DNA from 3 places in the Streptomyces sp. NPDC107581 genome. Region 3 is predicted to be linked to each of the others. Evidence: riboswitches for the same ligand, from Rfam matches in the RefSeq annotation. Region 3 holds a riboswitch; each other region holds the start of a gene.

Region 1 (4,945 bases), on a different contig from region 3:
GGCAAGATCGGGCGCACCGGCCAGGACGACGTCACCGCCCTCGTGGATGCCGCGCTCGAGGCCGGGATCAATCTCATCGACACCGCCGACGTGTACAGCGGCGGCGAGTCCGAAGAGATGGTCGGCAGGGCCATTGCCGGCCGCCGCGACGACATCGTGCTGGCCACGAAGGCCGGGCTGCCCATGGCCGACGCACGCAACCACCGGGGCAGTTCACGCCGCTGGCTGGTCAGCGCGCTGGACGACAGCCTGCGCCGCCTCGGCGTCGACCACATCGATCTCTACCAGGTCCACCGGTGGGACCCGAGCACCAGCGACGAGGAGACGCTCTCGGCCCTGACCGACCTCCAACGCGCCGGAAAGATACGTCACTTCGGCTCCTCGACCTTTCCTGCCCACCGCCTCGTGCAGGCACAGTGGGCCGCCCGCGAGCACCGCCTGAGCCGTTACGTCACCGAGCAGCCCAGCTACTCGATCCTGCAGCGCGGCGTCGAAGCCCACGTCCTGCCCGTGACCGAGGAGTACGGGATGGGTGTGCTGGTGTGGAGCCCGCTGGCCTCGGGCTGGCTGTCGGGGGCGATCCGCGCGGGCCGGGACATCACCACCAGCCGGTCGGCGTTCATGCCGCAGCGCTTCGACCTCACCGTTCCGTCCAACTGGGCCAGGCTCGACGCCGTGGAGCAGTTGGTGAAGGTGGCCGACGAGGCCGGCCTGACCGTGATCCAGCTCGCGCTCGGCTTCGTGACCGCGCATCCGGCCGTGACCAGCGCGCTCATCGGCCCCCGCACACTGGAGCACCTCCACTCCCAGCTCGCCGCCGCCGACACCGTGCTTCCCGCCGACGTGCTCGATGCGATCGACGGAATCGTGGCTCCCGGCACCGACCTCGCCGCGCACGAGAAGAACGACACCCCGCCCGCTCTGCTCGACCCGTCGCTGCGACGCCGCTGATGCCGGCGGAATCCAGCGCGACGACCGACACCCACCTCAGCGCCGCCGGCGTCCGCACCGGCCTCCCGCGCACCGATGGCAGGCCAACAGGCCCACCGCTGCCGTGCAACGCCATGGAGAGGTCGGCGGCGCAGAAGTGAACGCGCGGTACGGCTGTGGCCGCGTCAGTCGGCTTCGGCGGTCTTCGCGTTCCAGCGGTGTTCGACGCCCGCCAGGCGCCAGTAGGCGATGGCGCAGGCCCAGACGACGACGAAGAGACCGACGATGATGTAGCCGACGTTGTCCAGGTCGATGCCGGAGATCCAGTCGGTGATCCCGTCCTGGAGGCCGAGGTTGTCGTGCAGGACGCTGACGAGCTCGATGGTGCCGATGATGAAGGCGACCGCGATGGAGAGGCCGGTGATGGTGAGGTTGTAGTAGACCTTGCGGACCGGGTTGGAGAACGCCCAGTGGTAGGCGAAGTTCATGAAGCAGCCGTCGAGGGTGTCGAACAGGCTCATACCCGCGGCGAACAGCAGGGGCAGGCACAGGATCGCGTACCAGGGCAGCCCCGCGGCGGCGCCGGAGCCGGCCATGACCATCAGGGCGACCTCGGTGGCGGTGTCGAAGCCCAGCCCGAACAGGACGCCTACGGGGTACATCTGGCCGGGCCGGGTGATGGACTTCGTCAACCGGCCCAGGATGCGGTTCATGAAGCCGCGGTTGTCGAGGTGCTTCTCCAGCTCGTGCTCGTCGAACTCACCGGCGCGCATGGCCTTGAAGACCCGGTAGATCCCGGTGAGGGCGACCAGGTTGAGGGCCGCGATCAGGTAGAGGAAGGTGCCGGAGACGGTGGTGCCGATCAGGCCGAGCGTCACATGGGCGTCGGAGTTCTCGTTGAGCAGGGTGCCGGTCACCCGGGCGCCGGCGGCGATGAGGGTGGCCATCGCGACCACGATCGTCGAGTGCCCCAACGCGAACCAGAACCCGACCGACACCGGGCGCTTGCCGTCCGCCATGAGCTTGCGGGTGGTGTTGTCGATGGCCGCGATGTGGTCGGCGTCGAAGGCGTGCCGCATGCCCAGGGTGTAGGCGGTGATGCCGAGTCCCACACCGAACACCTGCTTGCCGACCGTGTAGTGGTTCGGGGCGACCAGCATGATCAGGATCATGAAGGCCACGACGTGCAGGGCCGCGATGACGGCGAGCAGACCGCCGGTGCGAAGCCAGTCACGGCGCTCCCACCGCAGCGAATGCGTGGCCGGTATTCCGGTGTCCGAGGACGGCGGGGCGGGGTTTTCGGGCAGGGTCATGTCGGGCAGCCTCTCCAGCACCTCGTGGACGGGTCGTCGTACGGTGCCGTGGCCGGTCTCCTGGCTGACGGGTCGAACGTCCGCGCCGCCCGGCCTTCCCAGGCGCGGCATGCGCCCAGTGGCCGCCTGCTCCCGGCGAGGAGCAGGAATGGTGCGAAGACTTCCCGATCACAGTGGCGAGGGCCGCTCCGGACTCCCGTGTCCGAACTGATCGGACACGGTGCACCGGTCTTCCCGAGCACCACGGCCGGACCAGGTTAGCCGACCGACCCCGGCACGGCGGCGCTGCCCGACTCCGCTGCTCTTCCGCCCGAGGCCACGGCCTGAGGCCGGCAGTCACCCGACACACCCGGCGTCCCGTGAGTCGCCCTCGCCCCCAGGGCCGGTCGAGCCTCTCAAGCCTTGTGCTGCATGGAGCTCCGGGCCGGGTTGCCCTGTTCGGCAGCCTTGGGGTCCTTCTCGTCGGCCTTGGCCCGTACGCCGTCGGCGATGCGCTTGCCGATGGTTTCGTCGATGTTCGACCAGTAGGCGAAGGCACGCTCGAGGACGGGTTCGCTCACTCCGTCGAGGAGATGTCCGACGACGTTGTCGACCAGCCGGTCACGGGCGGCGTCGTCCAGGACCTCGCGCACCATGGTGCCGGGCTGCCCCCAGTCGTCGTCCTCCGAGTGGGAGACGTAGGCGGCGCGGGTGATCTCGCCGTCGGCCGTCCAGCTGGGCGGGGATCCGTAACGCTCCGTGTCCGCCGTGGGGCCTCCCTTGGAGTTCGGGGCGTACACCGGGTCGGTCGTGTTCCGGTAGGCCATCGCCCCGTCCTTGGAGTACGTGTGGACGTCGACGACGGGGGCGTTCACGGGAAGCTGCTGGTAGTTGGCGCCGATGCGGTGGCGGTGGGCGTCCGCGTAGGAGAACAGCCTGGCCAGCAGCATGCGGTCCGGGCTCGGTCCGATGCCGGGGACGAAGTTGTTGGGCTGGAACGCCGCCTGTTCGATCTGAGCGTGGTTGTCGGTGGGGTTACGGTCGAGCGTCATGCGGCCGACCGGGATCAGCGGGTAGTCCCCGTGCGGCCACACCTTGGTGAGGTCGAACGGGTTGAACCGGTATCCCGCGGCTTCCTCGTACGGCATGACCTGGACGTACAGGGTCCAGCTGGGGTAATCACCGTCCCTGATGTGCTCGAAGAGGTCCCGCATGTGGTAGTCCGTGTCGGCCGCGGCCATCTGGTCGGCCTCGTGCTGGGTGAAGAATTCGATGCCCTGATCGGTCTTGAAGTGGTACTTCACCCAGAACCGCTCGCCGTCGGCGTTGATCCACATGTACGTGTGGGAGGTGTAGCCGTTCATGTGGCGCCAGGTCCGCGGAATGCCCCGGTCTCCCATCAGCCAGGCGACCTGGTGGGCGGACTCAGGGGAGAGCGTCCAGAAGTCCCACTGCATGTCGTGGTCACGCAGGTTGTTGTCGGCACGACGCTTCTGGGACCGGATGAAGTGCTGGAACTTCATCGGGTCCTTCACGAAGAACACCGGAGTGTTGTTGCCGACCATGTCGTAGTTGCCTTCGCCGGTGTAGAACTTCACCGCGAAGCCGCGAGGATCACGCCAGGTGTCCGGGCTGCCGCGCTCGCCGGCCACGGTCGAGAAGCGGATGACCAGGTCGGTGCGGGTGCCGGGCTGGAACACGGCCGCCTTCGTGCAGGCACTGACATCGTGGGTCACCTCGAAGGAGCCGAAGGCGCCGCTTCCCTTGGCGTGCGGCTGGCGCTCGGGAATCCGCTCCCGGTTGAACTGCGCCATCTGCTCGATCAGGTAGGCGTCCTGCAGCAGGATCGGTCCCCCGGGACCCACGGTGAGCGAGTGTTCGTCACTCTCCACCGGTGCGCCGGAATCGCTCGTGGTGGCGGGTCGGATCTCCGTCATGAGTCTGCCTTTCGTGATGCGTCAGCAGTGACGCCGCGTCCTCGGGCATCGACGTCCGATCGGCGAGGTGCGGCTGCCGCTCTCACTGCGCCGCACGCCGCACAGACGCGGTGTGGACGGTCCCGGCCGGCACCTCGTTCCCACAAGGTCGCGTGACCCGGAGAGAGCGGGATAAACACCCTCGCCTCAACCCTCGACACAAGGGCACACCGGTATAGACCAAATGGAAGACCTGGCAGCTGGTGCCGGCGATCGATCGAGGAACGGGGCCAAGGGCAGGCCGGCCGCGGTGCGCGGGCCCGCCTCGGTCGAGATCCGGACCATTCCCTGCGCCACCACCTGCACGGCGGAGGCGCGCGAAGAGGATCCCGGAGGCCGCACCGAGGGTGTCCGTCCTCCACCGGAGCCGCACGACCACCTGTACAGGAGGCCGGGAGGGAGTCCTGTTCTTCGTGGCTTCTGCCAGTACGACCGCCTGCCGTAGTCCGTAGAGACTGCCAGCCACAGGCCACGAAGGGCCCCGGAGAGGGGAGGCCGTGGCCGGCAACGTGACGGAACACGGGGAGGACAGCACAGTGAGTGCGCAGCAGTACGACGAGATCGGTGAGGCGTTCGAGGGGTTCAAGGCCCTGCCGCTGGAGCGGTACGCGGTGGTGCCCAGCTTCCTGGCCATGGTCGGGGAGGTGCGCGGGAAGTCGGTCCTCGACCTGGCCTCCGGCACCGGCTTCTACAGCCGGGAGTTCAAGCGGCGCGGCGCCACGGACGTGCTCGGCATCGACATCTCCG
Region 2 (4,945 bases), on a different contig from region 3:
CGCCTGAAGTGAGACCACCGGTCGTGACACCGGTTCGCGTGATCATCGGCCTGTGTCTCGTCGCACCCTTCGTGGCGATGCTGTGGGTCGGCTCGTACGCCAAGACGGACCCGGCCTTCATAGGCATCCCGTTCTTCTACTGGTACCAGATGCTGTGGGTGCCGCTCTCCACCGTGCTCACGGTGGTGGCCTACCAGCTGTGGCGGCGTGACCAGCGCTCCCGCGAGGGCGCGAACGGGGGTGCGGCGAAGTGAAGACCGGCGTCAACGGCGTCGCGCTCGGCGTCTTCATCTTCTTCTTCCTGGCCGTCACGGTCATGGGCTTCCTGGCCGCCCGCTGGCGCAGGGCCGACAACGAGCACTCCCTGGACGAGTGGGGCCTGGGCGGACGATCGTTCGGCACCTGGATCACCTGGTTCCTGCTCGGCGGCGACCTGTACACGGCGTACACCTTCGTCGCCGTGCCGGCGGCGATCTACTCGGCGGGCGCGGCCGGCTTCTTCGCGGTGCCGTACACGATCCTGGTCTACCCGCTGATCTTCACGTTCCTGCCGCGCCTGTGGTCGGTGTCCCACAAGCACGGCTATGTGACGACCTCCGACTTCGTGCGCGGCCGGTTCGGCTCCAAGGGCCTGTCGCTGGCCGTGGCGCTGACCGGCATCCTCGCGACGATGCCGTACATCGCGCTCCAGCTCGTCGGCATCCAGGCGGTGCTGGACGTGATGGGCGTGGGCGGCGGGGAGAACACCAACTGGTTCGTGAAGGACCTGCCGCTGCTCATCGCCTTCGGCGTGCTGGCGGCCTACACCTACTCCTCGGGCCTGCGTGCCCCCGCGCTGATCGCGTTCGTCAAGGACGCGCTGATCTACATCGTGATCGCGGTGGCGATCATCTACATCCCGATGAAGCTCGGCGGGTTCGACGACATCTTCGCCAAGGCCGGCCACGCCTTCAGCCAGGTCAACCCGGCCACGGGCAAGCCACGCGGCGCGCTCGCCCCGCCGGAGGCGGGCCAGTGGACGTACGCCACGCTGGCGCTCGGCTCGGCGCTCGCCCTGTTCATGTACCCGCACTCGATCACCGCGACGCTGTCGTCCAGGAGCCGTGAGGTGATCCGGCGCAACACCACGATCCTGCCGCTGTACTCGCTGATGCTGGGCCTGCTGGCCCTCCTCGGGTTCATGGCGATCGCGGCCGGGGTGAAGGTCACCAACGGGCAGCTGGCGATCCCACAGCTGTTCGAGGACATGTTCCCGGACTGGTTCGCGGGCGTGGCCTTCGCGGCGATCGGTATCGGCGCCCTCGTGCCCGCGGCCATCATGTCCATCGCGGCGGCGAACCTCTTCACCCGCAACATCTACAAGGACTTCATCAAGCCGGACGCCACGCCGAAGCAGGAGGCCCAGGTCTCCAAGTTCGTGTCGCTGCTGGTGAAGGTCGGCGCGCTGGTCTTCGTCCTGACCATGGACAAAACGGTCGCCATCAACTTCCAGCTGCTGGGCGGCATCTGGATCCTGCAGACCTTCCCGGCGCTGGTCGGCGGCCTGTTCACCCGCTGGTTCCACCGCTGGGCGCTGCTGGCCGGCTGGGCGGTCGGCATGGTGTACGGCACGGTCGCCGCCTACGGGGTCGCCTCCCCGACCCAGAAGCACTTCGGCGGCAGCGCCAAGGACATCCCGGGCATCGGTGAGATCGGCTACATCGGCCTGACCGCGTTCGTGATGAACGTGGTGGTCACCGTGGTCCTGACCGTCGTCCTGAAGGCCGTGAAGGCCCCCGAGGGCCTCGACCAGACCCGCCCGGAGGACTACACGGCCGACGCGGGCGAGCCGGGGGTCCGGGCCGAGCTTCCGCCCGCGACCGCAGGAAGCGCCCACTGAAGCACCCGGGGGCGCGGGGCCGCGTCGGCGTGCGGGGGCGCCGCACGCCGACGCGGACGGCCACGGAACAACCTGCAGCGGGCCGCCGAGAGCCCACCATCACGGCGGCCCGCTGTTCCGTGCCCGCGTTCGCACACCCGCACGGGACCGGAACCGCGCCCCACCTGGACGACATCACTCTCCTCATCTGCGAGTTGACCCTCTGAAGCCACGGCGACACAACATCTGGGGGTGACGTGACAGCCCGGCACTAGATGTATGCTCATCCTCGCTGTCGTCGCAGGGGAATCCGGTGCGAATCCGGAACTGTCCCGCAACGGTGTACTTGCGTGCATCCGCACGCCTGTGTCAGTCCGAGGACCTGCCGACAGCGCGCGCCCGACCGTCCGGTCCGGGTGCCTTGAGACGTCCGGGCCTCGTGGAGTGGGCGGGTGGACGCGACGCCGTGCGCGCTCGTGCTGCCCCCTGCCCTCCGCAAGGCCCCGTGCCGAGCGAGGGAGAGCCCCACGTGACCATCGCGCCAGCCGACCCGGCTTCAGTCATCCAGGCGACCGAAGCGGTGGAGACCGACGGTCCCGGTACCGCACTGCTGCGGACCCTGACCGAGCTGACCGCCGACCTCCCCGACGCCGACCCCGGCCGGGTCGCCGCGGCCGCGCTGCGCGGCCGGTCCGCCCGGGCCGACGAGGCGGAGTTGCGCGAGCTGGCCACGGAGGCGGCCGCCGGCCTCATCTCCGAGGACCCCGCCTACTCCCGGCTGGCCGCCCGGCTGCTGACCCTCTCCATCCGCGCGGAGGCCGCCTCGCAGGGTGTGACGTCCTTCACCGAGTCCGTGACCGTGGGCCACCGCGAGGGTCTCGTCGCCGACCGGACCGCGGAGTTCGTCCGGCTGCACGCCGCCCGGCTGGACTCCCTGATCGACCGGACCGCCGACGACCGCTTCGGCTACTTCGGCCTGCGCACCCTGCACAGCCGCTATCTGCTGCGCCACCCGATCACCCGCCAGGTGATCGAGACGCCCCAGCACTTCATGCTGCGCGTCGCCGCGGGCCTCGCCGAGGACGACAGCAGCCACGCCGTGGACGAGGTCGCCGCGCTCTACGGGCTCATGAGCCGACTCGACTACCTGCCCTCCTCCCCCACGCTCTTCAACTCCGGCACGCGCCACCCGCAGATGTCGTCCTGCTATCTGCTGGACTCCCCGCTGGACGAGCTGGACTCCATCTACGACCGCTACCACCAGGTCGCCCGCCTCTCGAAGCACGCCGGCGGCATCGGTCTGTCGTACTCCCGCATCCGCAGCCGCGGTTCGCTGATCCGCGGCACCAACGGGCACTCCAACGGCATCGTCCCGTTCCTGAAGACCCTGGACGCCTCGGTGGCCGCGGTGAACCAGGGCGGCCGGCGCAAGGGTGCCGCGGCCGTGTACCTGGAGACCTGGCACTCCGACATCGAGGAGTTCCTGGAGCTGCGGGACAACACCGGTGAGGACGCCCGCCGTACGCACAACCTGAACCTCGCGCACTGGATCCCGGACGAGTTCATGCGCCGGGTCAACGCCGACGCGCAGTGGTCGCTGTTCTCCCCGGCCGACGTGCCGGAGCTGGTCGACCTGTGGGGCGCGGAGTTCGACGCCGCCTACCGCAGGGCGGAGGCCGCGGGGCTCGCGAAGAAGACGATCCCGGCCCGCGATCTGTACGGCCGCATGATGCGTACCCTCGCGCAGACCGGCAACGGCTGGATGACCTTCAAGGACGCCGCCAACCGGACCGCCAACCAGACGGCGACCGCGGGCCATGTCGTCCACTCCTCCAACCTCTGCACGGAGATCCTGGAGGTCACGGACGACGGGGAGACGGCGGTCTGCAACCTGGGCTCGGTCAACCTCGGCGCCTTCGTGGGCGACGGGGACATCGACTGGAAGCGCCTGGACGAGACGGTCCGCACGGCCGTCACCTTCCTGGACCGCGTGGTCGACATCAACTTCTACCCGACCGAGCAGGCGGGCCGCTCCAACGCCAGGTGGCGTCCGGTGGGCCTGGGCGCGATGGGGCTGCAGGACGTCTTCTTCAAGCTGCGCCTGCCCTTCGACTCCCCCGAGGCCAAGGCCCTGTCCACGCGGATCGCCGAGCGCATCATGCTCGCCGCGTACGAGGCCTCCGCCGACCTCGCCGAGCGCAACGGCCCGCTGCCCGCCTGGGAGAAGACCCGTACGGCGCAGGGTGTGCTGCACCCCGACCACTACGACGCCGAGCTGAACTGGCCCGAGCGCTGGGCGGCCCTGCGCGAGCGGATCGCCTCGGTCGGCATGCGCAACTCGCTGCTCCTCGCGATCGCCCCGACCGCGACCATCGCCTCCATCGCGGGCGTGTACGAGTGCATCGAGCCGCAGGTCTCCAATCTGTTCAAGCGCGAGACCCTGTCCGGTGAGTTCCTGCAGGTCAACTCGTACCTGGTGCAGGACCTGAAGGAGCTGGGCGTCTGGGACGCGCGGACCCGTGAGGCGCTGCGCGAGTCCAACGGCTCCGTGCAGGACTTCGTGTGGATCCCGGCCGATGTGCGGGCGCTGTACCGCACGGCGTGGGAGATCCCGCAGCGCGGCCTGATCGACATGGCCGCGGCCCGTACGCCGTTCCTGGACCAGTCGCAGTCCCTGAACCTGTTCCTGGAGACGCCGACCATCGGCAAGCTCTCCTCGATGTACGCGTACGCCTGGAAGTCGGGCCTGAAGACGACGTACTACCTGCGCTCGCGCCCCGCGACCCGGATCGCCCGCGCCGCACAGGCCCAGGCGACCATCCCCGTCCAGCAGGCGGCCGACCCCGACGCCGTCGCCTGCTCCCTGGAGAACCCCGAGTCCTGCGAGGCCTGCCAGTAATTCCCGCCCGCCCCCCGACCGTCACCCCTGGAGGACGGCGCTCCGCGCCGACAGAAATGACTCGTAACACCAACCTGCTCGACCCCGGCTTCGAGCTGACGCTCCGTCCGATGCGCTACCCCGACTTCTACGAGCGCTACCGGGACGCCATCAAGAACACCTGGACCGTGGAGGAGGTCGACCTCCAC
Region 3 (4,945 bases):
GGGGGAGTGGTGGGAGCCGAAGCGGCCACGCTCACCTTCATGGCCGGCGGGGGCGAGAGCGAATTCGGTGAGGCGCGTCCCCTGCTGGAGGCGATGGGCAAGAAGGCCGTCCACTGCGGCGGCCCGGGCGCCGGGCAGGCCGCGAAGATCTGCAACAACATGATCCTCGGCATCTCCATGATCGCCGTCAGCGAGGCGTTCGTCCTCGGCGAGAGCCTCGGCCTGTCCCACCAGGCCCTGTACGACGTGGCCGCCACGGCGTCCGGGCAGTGCTGGGCCCTCAGCGTCAACTGCCCGGTCCCCGGGCCCGTGCCGAGCAGTCCGGCCAACCGGGACTACCGTCCGGGATTCGCGGCCGCCCTCATGGCCAAGGACCTGGGGCTCGCGGCCAACGCGGTCCGAGCGGGCGGAGTGCACGCGGAACTCGGCTTGCGCGCTTCCGAGTTGTACGCCGCGTATGCCGAGCGAGTCGGTGCCACGGAGGACTTCTCCGGCATCGTCCGCACCATCAGGGATCAGAGCGGAGAACAGGGATGACCACCAAGGAGCGGGACGCCGAGTACGAGACGATCCTCGTCGAGCGCAAGGGCCGCACCGCGCTGCTCACGCTCAACCGTCCCCAGGCCCTCAATGCGTTGAACCTTCAGGTCATGAACGAAGTCGTCGCGGCGACCGAGGACGTCGACCGCGACTCGGACTGCGGCTGCATCGTGATCACGGGCTCGGCGAAGGCGTTCGCGGCCGGCGCCGACATCAAGGAGATGCAGCCGCAGAACTACATGGACATGTATCTCGCCGACTGGTTCGCCGCCTGGGACCGCCTCGGACAGCTCCGCACGCCGACGGTGGCGGCGGTCGCCGGATACGCCCTCGGCGGCGGCTGCGAGCTCGCCATGCTCTGCGACATCCTGCTCGCCGCCGACACGGCCGTCTTCGGCCAGCCGGAGATCAAGCTCGGCGTGATCCCCGGCATCGGCGGTTCCCAGCGCCTGACCCGCGCGGTCGGCAAGGCCAAGGCCATGGAACTCTGTTTGACCGGGCGCACCATGGACGCGACCGAAGCCGAGCGAGCCGGGCTCGTCTCCCGGGTGGTCCCCGCCGACGACCTGCTCGGTGAGGCCCTGGCCGTCGCCGAGACCGTCGCCGGCATGTCGCTGCCGGTCGCGATGATGGCCAAGGAAGCGGTCGGGCGGGCCTTCGAGACCACGCTCGCGGAAGGCGTCCGCTTCGAACGGCGCCTGTTCCACGCGGTGTTCGCCACCGCCGACCAGAAGGAGGGCATGGGCGCCTTCGTCGACAAGCGGCCGGCCGAGTTCCGGCACCGCTGAACCACCGACCCGTTCCGTCCCGCCCAGCAGGAGATGAAGATCAAGCCGGGCGGGACGACGCGTACGTGTTGTGTGCCGACCGTGCATCGGGCCGGCGCGGCGGCCATCGGGCATGAACGATTCTGCGGCCGTGAAGTGGCTCAGACTGCCAGGTCCCTGTGCTGACGCAACAGCGCCGCGATCGCGCAACGAAGGCAGCCGCCTGCGGTGTTCCCTTCCTCGGCTTCGCCATCGGGGCAGGACCTCGAGCACAACGCCGGTTCCGCAGCGGACTGCCGGCCGCAGTCGTCCCGCGCTGCGGCGATCAGTGCCTCCAGCTCCTGCAGGAGCTGGTCGGTACGTTTCGCCTGTTGGGCGAGGACGCGCACACGAGCGCTCTGCCCGCCGATCTGCCGGCGGCTGGCGACGAGCAGCTCATACTCCTCCGGAGGGAGAGCGACCACTTCGCGGCCGCCGAGCGTGATGCGGCGTGGTGTGAGACGTCTTGCCACTGAGTTCCTCCGCCTCTTGCCCGGAGCGGTCCAGGTTGTGTCTGCAGGATTCTGTGGCAAGGCCATGAATCGACTGCGTCGGTGTACCGGAGAACGTGAGGCAGCTCTCCGTGGTTCCCCTGCGGCCCCTGTTGTCCTGAAACATTCCAGTGCGAGGCTGGTACTGGCCGTCCGGTCGCTGTCGCGATGGGGTTCACCGGCGGCTCTGGTCACATTGCCAAAGATATACGGATCTGCCGCACGGGAACCGTCTGTCCCGGCTCTCCGGCCTGCCTTCAGGAGCTTTGAGCCGGTCGGTCCGAGTGCTCGTCGAGATTGCCGGGAGTGGTCGCGGGATCGCACACTCTCGGCCATCTGTCTGATTGACGGATCATCGCCGCTGTCCGTACTCTCCATATGTAGTGATGGCCTAAGGAAGCTGGTGAAAATCCGGCACGGTCGCGCCACTGTGACAGCCCCGTCGAAGGGTGGGGCTGGAGTCAGACACTTGGCCGTCGCGACGCTCCATTGGTTGAGGGACGCACGATCCCCTGAAGGAGGGGCTCATTTCATGAGCAGCATGTCCGCGCCCGCGGCGCTTCCCACCCCTGTTGTCCTGCCGGCCACGAAGGCCGTGCTCTGGCTGGCCGGAACCGCGTTGATCGCGCTGGCCATCTACTACTTCATCGGAGTCGACCAGGGCGCCTACTCCGTCTTCGGCAAGGACATGCACGTCCACGAGTTCGTGCACGACGCCCGCCACTTCCTCGGCTTCCCCTGCCACTGACGAGAGCAAGCACGGACATCTGAACATGGAAAAGAGACTCATACTGCGCGGCGTCATCGCCGGCGCAGTCGCCGGTCTGCTCGCATTCGTCTTCGCGCGGATCTTCGCCGAGCCGCAGATCAACAAGGCCATCAACTACGAGAGCGGACGCGATGCCGCACAGGAGGCCCTCGACAAGGCCGCCGGCATCGCACCGGGGGCTCCCGACCCGGACATCTTCAGCCGGACGATCCAGGCCAACGTCGGCATCGGCGTGGGCATGGTCTTCTTCGGCATCGCCATGGGCGCGCTGTTCGCCGTCGCCTACGCCATCTGTCTCGGCCGGGTCGGCAACCTGCGTCCGCGCAACCTGGCGCTGCTGGTGGCCCTGGGCGGCTTCCTCGGCTTCTACCTGGTGCCGTACGTGAAGTACCCGGCCAACCCGCCGGCGATCGGGCACCCGGACACGATCAAGGACCGCGGCAACCTGTACCTGGTCATGGTTCTCTGCTCCGTCGTGTTCCTCGTCGGGGCGGTCTGGCTCGGTAAGCGTCTGCAGTCGCGCTTCGGCAACTGGAACGCCACGCTCCTCGCGGGCGCCGCGTACGTCGTCGCCATCGGCGTCGTGATGGCACTGCTGCCGCAACTCGGCGAACTCTCCGCCAACGTGCACGAGTACGGCCACCAGGCCACGGAGACGCCCCTGCCCCTGAAGAACTCCAAGGGTGCCATCGTCTACCCGGGCTTTCCGGCAGACGTACTCTTCTCCTTCCGTTTCTTCTCCGTCGCCGCGCAGGCCCTGCTGTGGGCGGCCCTGGGCCTCGTCTTCGCCCCCATGGCGGAGCGGCTGCTCGATCCGGCGATCCGGGCATCCGCCAAGCCGGCGCCGAAGCAACCGGAGCCGGTCGGCGCAGCATGACGGACCCGAGAGCCGCAGCCGCCTGAACCGGAGGCGGCCCTCGGAACCGGCGAACGACGCGAGAACCAGCGGAGGCATTCCTCCGCTGGTTCTCAGTGCGTCGGGGTGGTCTCCGACGGGGCGAGGCCGTGCCCGAGCCGCAGATTCCAGCGGCCGGACCGTCCGCTGAGTTCCGTCGCCGTCAGCGGCGGTACGTCGAGCCGCCAGAAGGCGGCCAAGGGCAGCCCCAGGACGTGCACGACAGCGGCCCGCACCACCTCCGGTTCCACCACGGCGACGGTACGGCCGTCCAGCTCCCGCACGGTGTCCAGCCACTGTCCGACCCGGTCGCACACGTCCCGCACCGACTCCCCGCCGTGCGCGGCCCAGGTGGGATCGGAGAGCCAGGCGCCCACCGCCTCCGGCTCGGCCGCCCCCACGTCGTCCAGGGTGCGGCCACGCCACCGGCCCACATCCAGGCCCCCGAGCCGAGGTGAGTCCGAGCCGTCGAGAGCGAGCGCCGCCGCCGTCTGTCGGCAACGCGCACTCGGGGATGTGACCACGCGGGCGGGTGCGGGCAGCGAGCCGGCCGCCGAGCGGGCGTTGGCTGCTCCGATGTCGTCGATCGAGTCGCCGTCGTAGAAGCGTGCGTGCCGCAGGGATGGGCTCGTCGCGGGCGAGACGAAGATGACGCGGCTGGTCACGTGGCTGCTCCTGCTCTCCGAGTCGGAGGTGTCATGGGGTGCGGGTCTCCACGGGGTAGGGCACGTAGGTGCGCCGGTCCGGGTCGATGGCCAGCCGTCCGCCGGCCGGTGGCCTGGCCCGCTGGGCACAGTCGCGGCGTTCGCAGATCCGGCAGCCCAGGCCGATGGGGGTCGCGGCACGGGGGTCGTCCAGGGCGATGCCCTCGGCGTAGACGAGCCGGTGCGCGTGCCGCAGTTCGCAGCCGAGCGCGACGGCGAACTCGGCGCGCGGGGCATGGTGTCCGAACCCACCGCGCGTGATGGTCCGCGCGATCCAGAAGTACCGCTTGCCGTCGGGCATTTCGGCGACCTGGGTGAGTATCCGGCCGGGCGCCGAGAACGCCTCGTACACCGTCCACAGCGGGCAGGTGCCGCCGAGCCGCGAGAAGTGGAAGTCGGTGGCCGACTGCCGCTTGGAGATGTTGCCGGCCCGGTCCACCCGCAGGAACGAGAACGGTACGCCCCGCCGGCCGGTGCGCTGCAGGGTGCTCAGACGGTGGCAGACCGTCTCGAAGCCGACGCCGAAGCGGGCGGACAGCAGCTCGATGTCGTAGCGCACCTCCTCGGCCGTGGTGTGGAAGGCGGTGTACGGCATGAGCAGGGCGCCCGCGAAGTAGTTCGCGAGGCCGATGCGGGCGAGCGCCGACGACTCGGGCGAGTTCAATTCCGTTGCGTTGTCGGCCAGCTGACCGAGCAGCGGGCTGTGGTCCAGGAGGGCGAGCTGGGTGGCCAGCTGGAAA

Evidence for each region. A riboswitch is a leader RNA that binds a small molecule or an ion and turns the genes downstream of it on or off. The one in region 3 is predicted to bind cobalamin.
Region 1: another riboswitch for cobalamin. It lies ahead of nicT (Nickel transporter NicT); the one in region 3 lies ahead of ACZ7P3_RS36915 (CbtB domain-containing protein).
Region 2: another riboswitch for cobalamin. It lies ahead of ACZ7P3_RS22860 (ribonucleoside-diphosphate reductase subunit alpha); the one in region 3 lies ahead of ACZ7P3_RS36915 (CbtB domain-containing protein).

The regions. Positions count from the first base shown of each region.
Region 1 is NZ_JBVKBH010000004.1:397,199-402,143, forward strand. Features, by position in the region: gene ACZ7P3_RS11765 (aldo/keto reductase) at 1-951, shown strand, start outside; gene nicT (Nickel transporter NicT) at 1,116-2,243, opposite strand; cobalamin riboswitch at 2,277-2,504, opposite strand; gene ACZ7P3_RS11775 (catalase) at 2,639-4,159, opposite strand; gene ACZ7P3_RS11780 (class I SAM-dependent methyltransferase) at 4,735-4,945, shown strand, end outside.
Region 2 is NZ_JBVKBH010000008.1:331,797-336,741, reverse strand. Features, by position in the region: gene ACZ7P3_RS22870 (DUF3311 domain-containing protein) at 1-254, shown strand, start outside; gene mctP (monocarboxylate uptake permease MctP) at 251-1,879, shown strand; cobalamin riboswitch at 2,138-2,262, shown strand; gene ACZ7P3_RS22860 (ribonucleoside-diphosphate reductase subunit alpha) at 2,388-4,757, shown strand; gene ACZ7P3_RS22855 (ribonucleotide-diphosphate reductase subunit beta) at 4,814-4,945, shown strand, end outside.
Region 3 is NZ_JBVKBH010000020.1:14,051-18,995, reverse strand. Features, by position in the region: gene mmsB (3-hydroxyisobutyrate dehydrogenase) at 1-537, shown strand, start outside; gene ACZ7P3_RS36925 (enoyl-CoA hydratase) at 534-1,328, shown strand; gene ACZ7P3_RS36920 (hypothetical protein) at 1,469-1,819, opposite strand; adenosylcobalamin (AdoCbl) riboswitch at 2,206-2,328, shown strand; gene ACZ7P3_RS36915 (CbtB domain-containing protein) at 2,370-2,585, shown strand; gene ACZ7P3_RS36910 (CbtA family protein) at 2,611-3,483, shown strand; gene ACZ7P3_RS36905 (histidine phosphatase family protein) at 3,576-4,166, opposite strand; gene ACZ7P3_RS36900 (short-chain fatty acyl-CoA regulator family protein) at 4,198-4,945, opposite strand, start outside.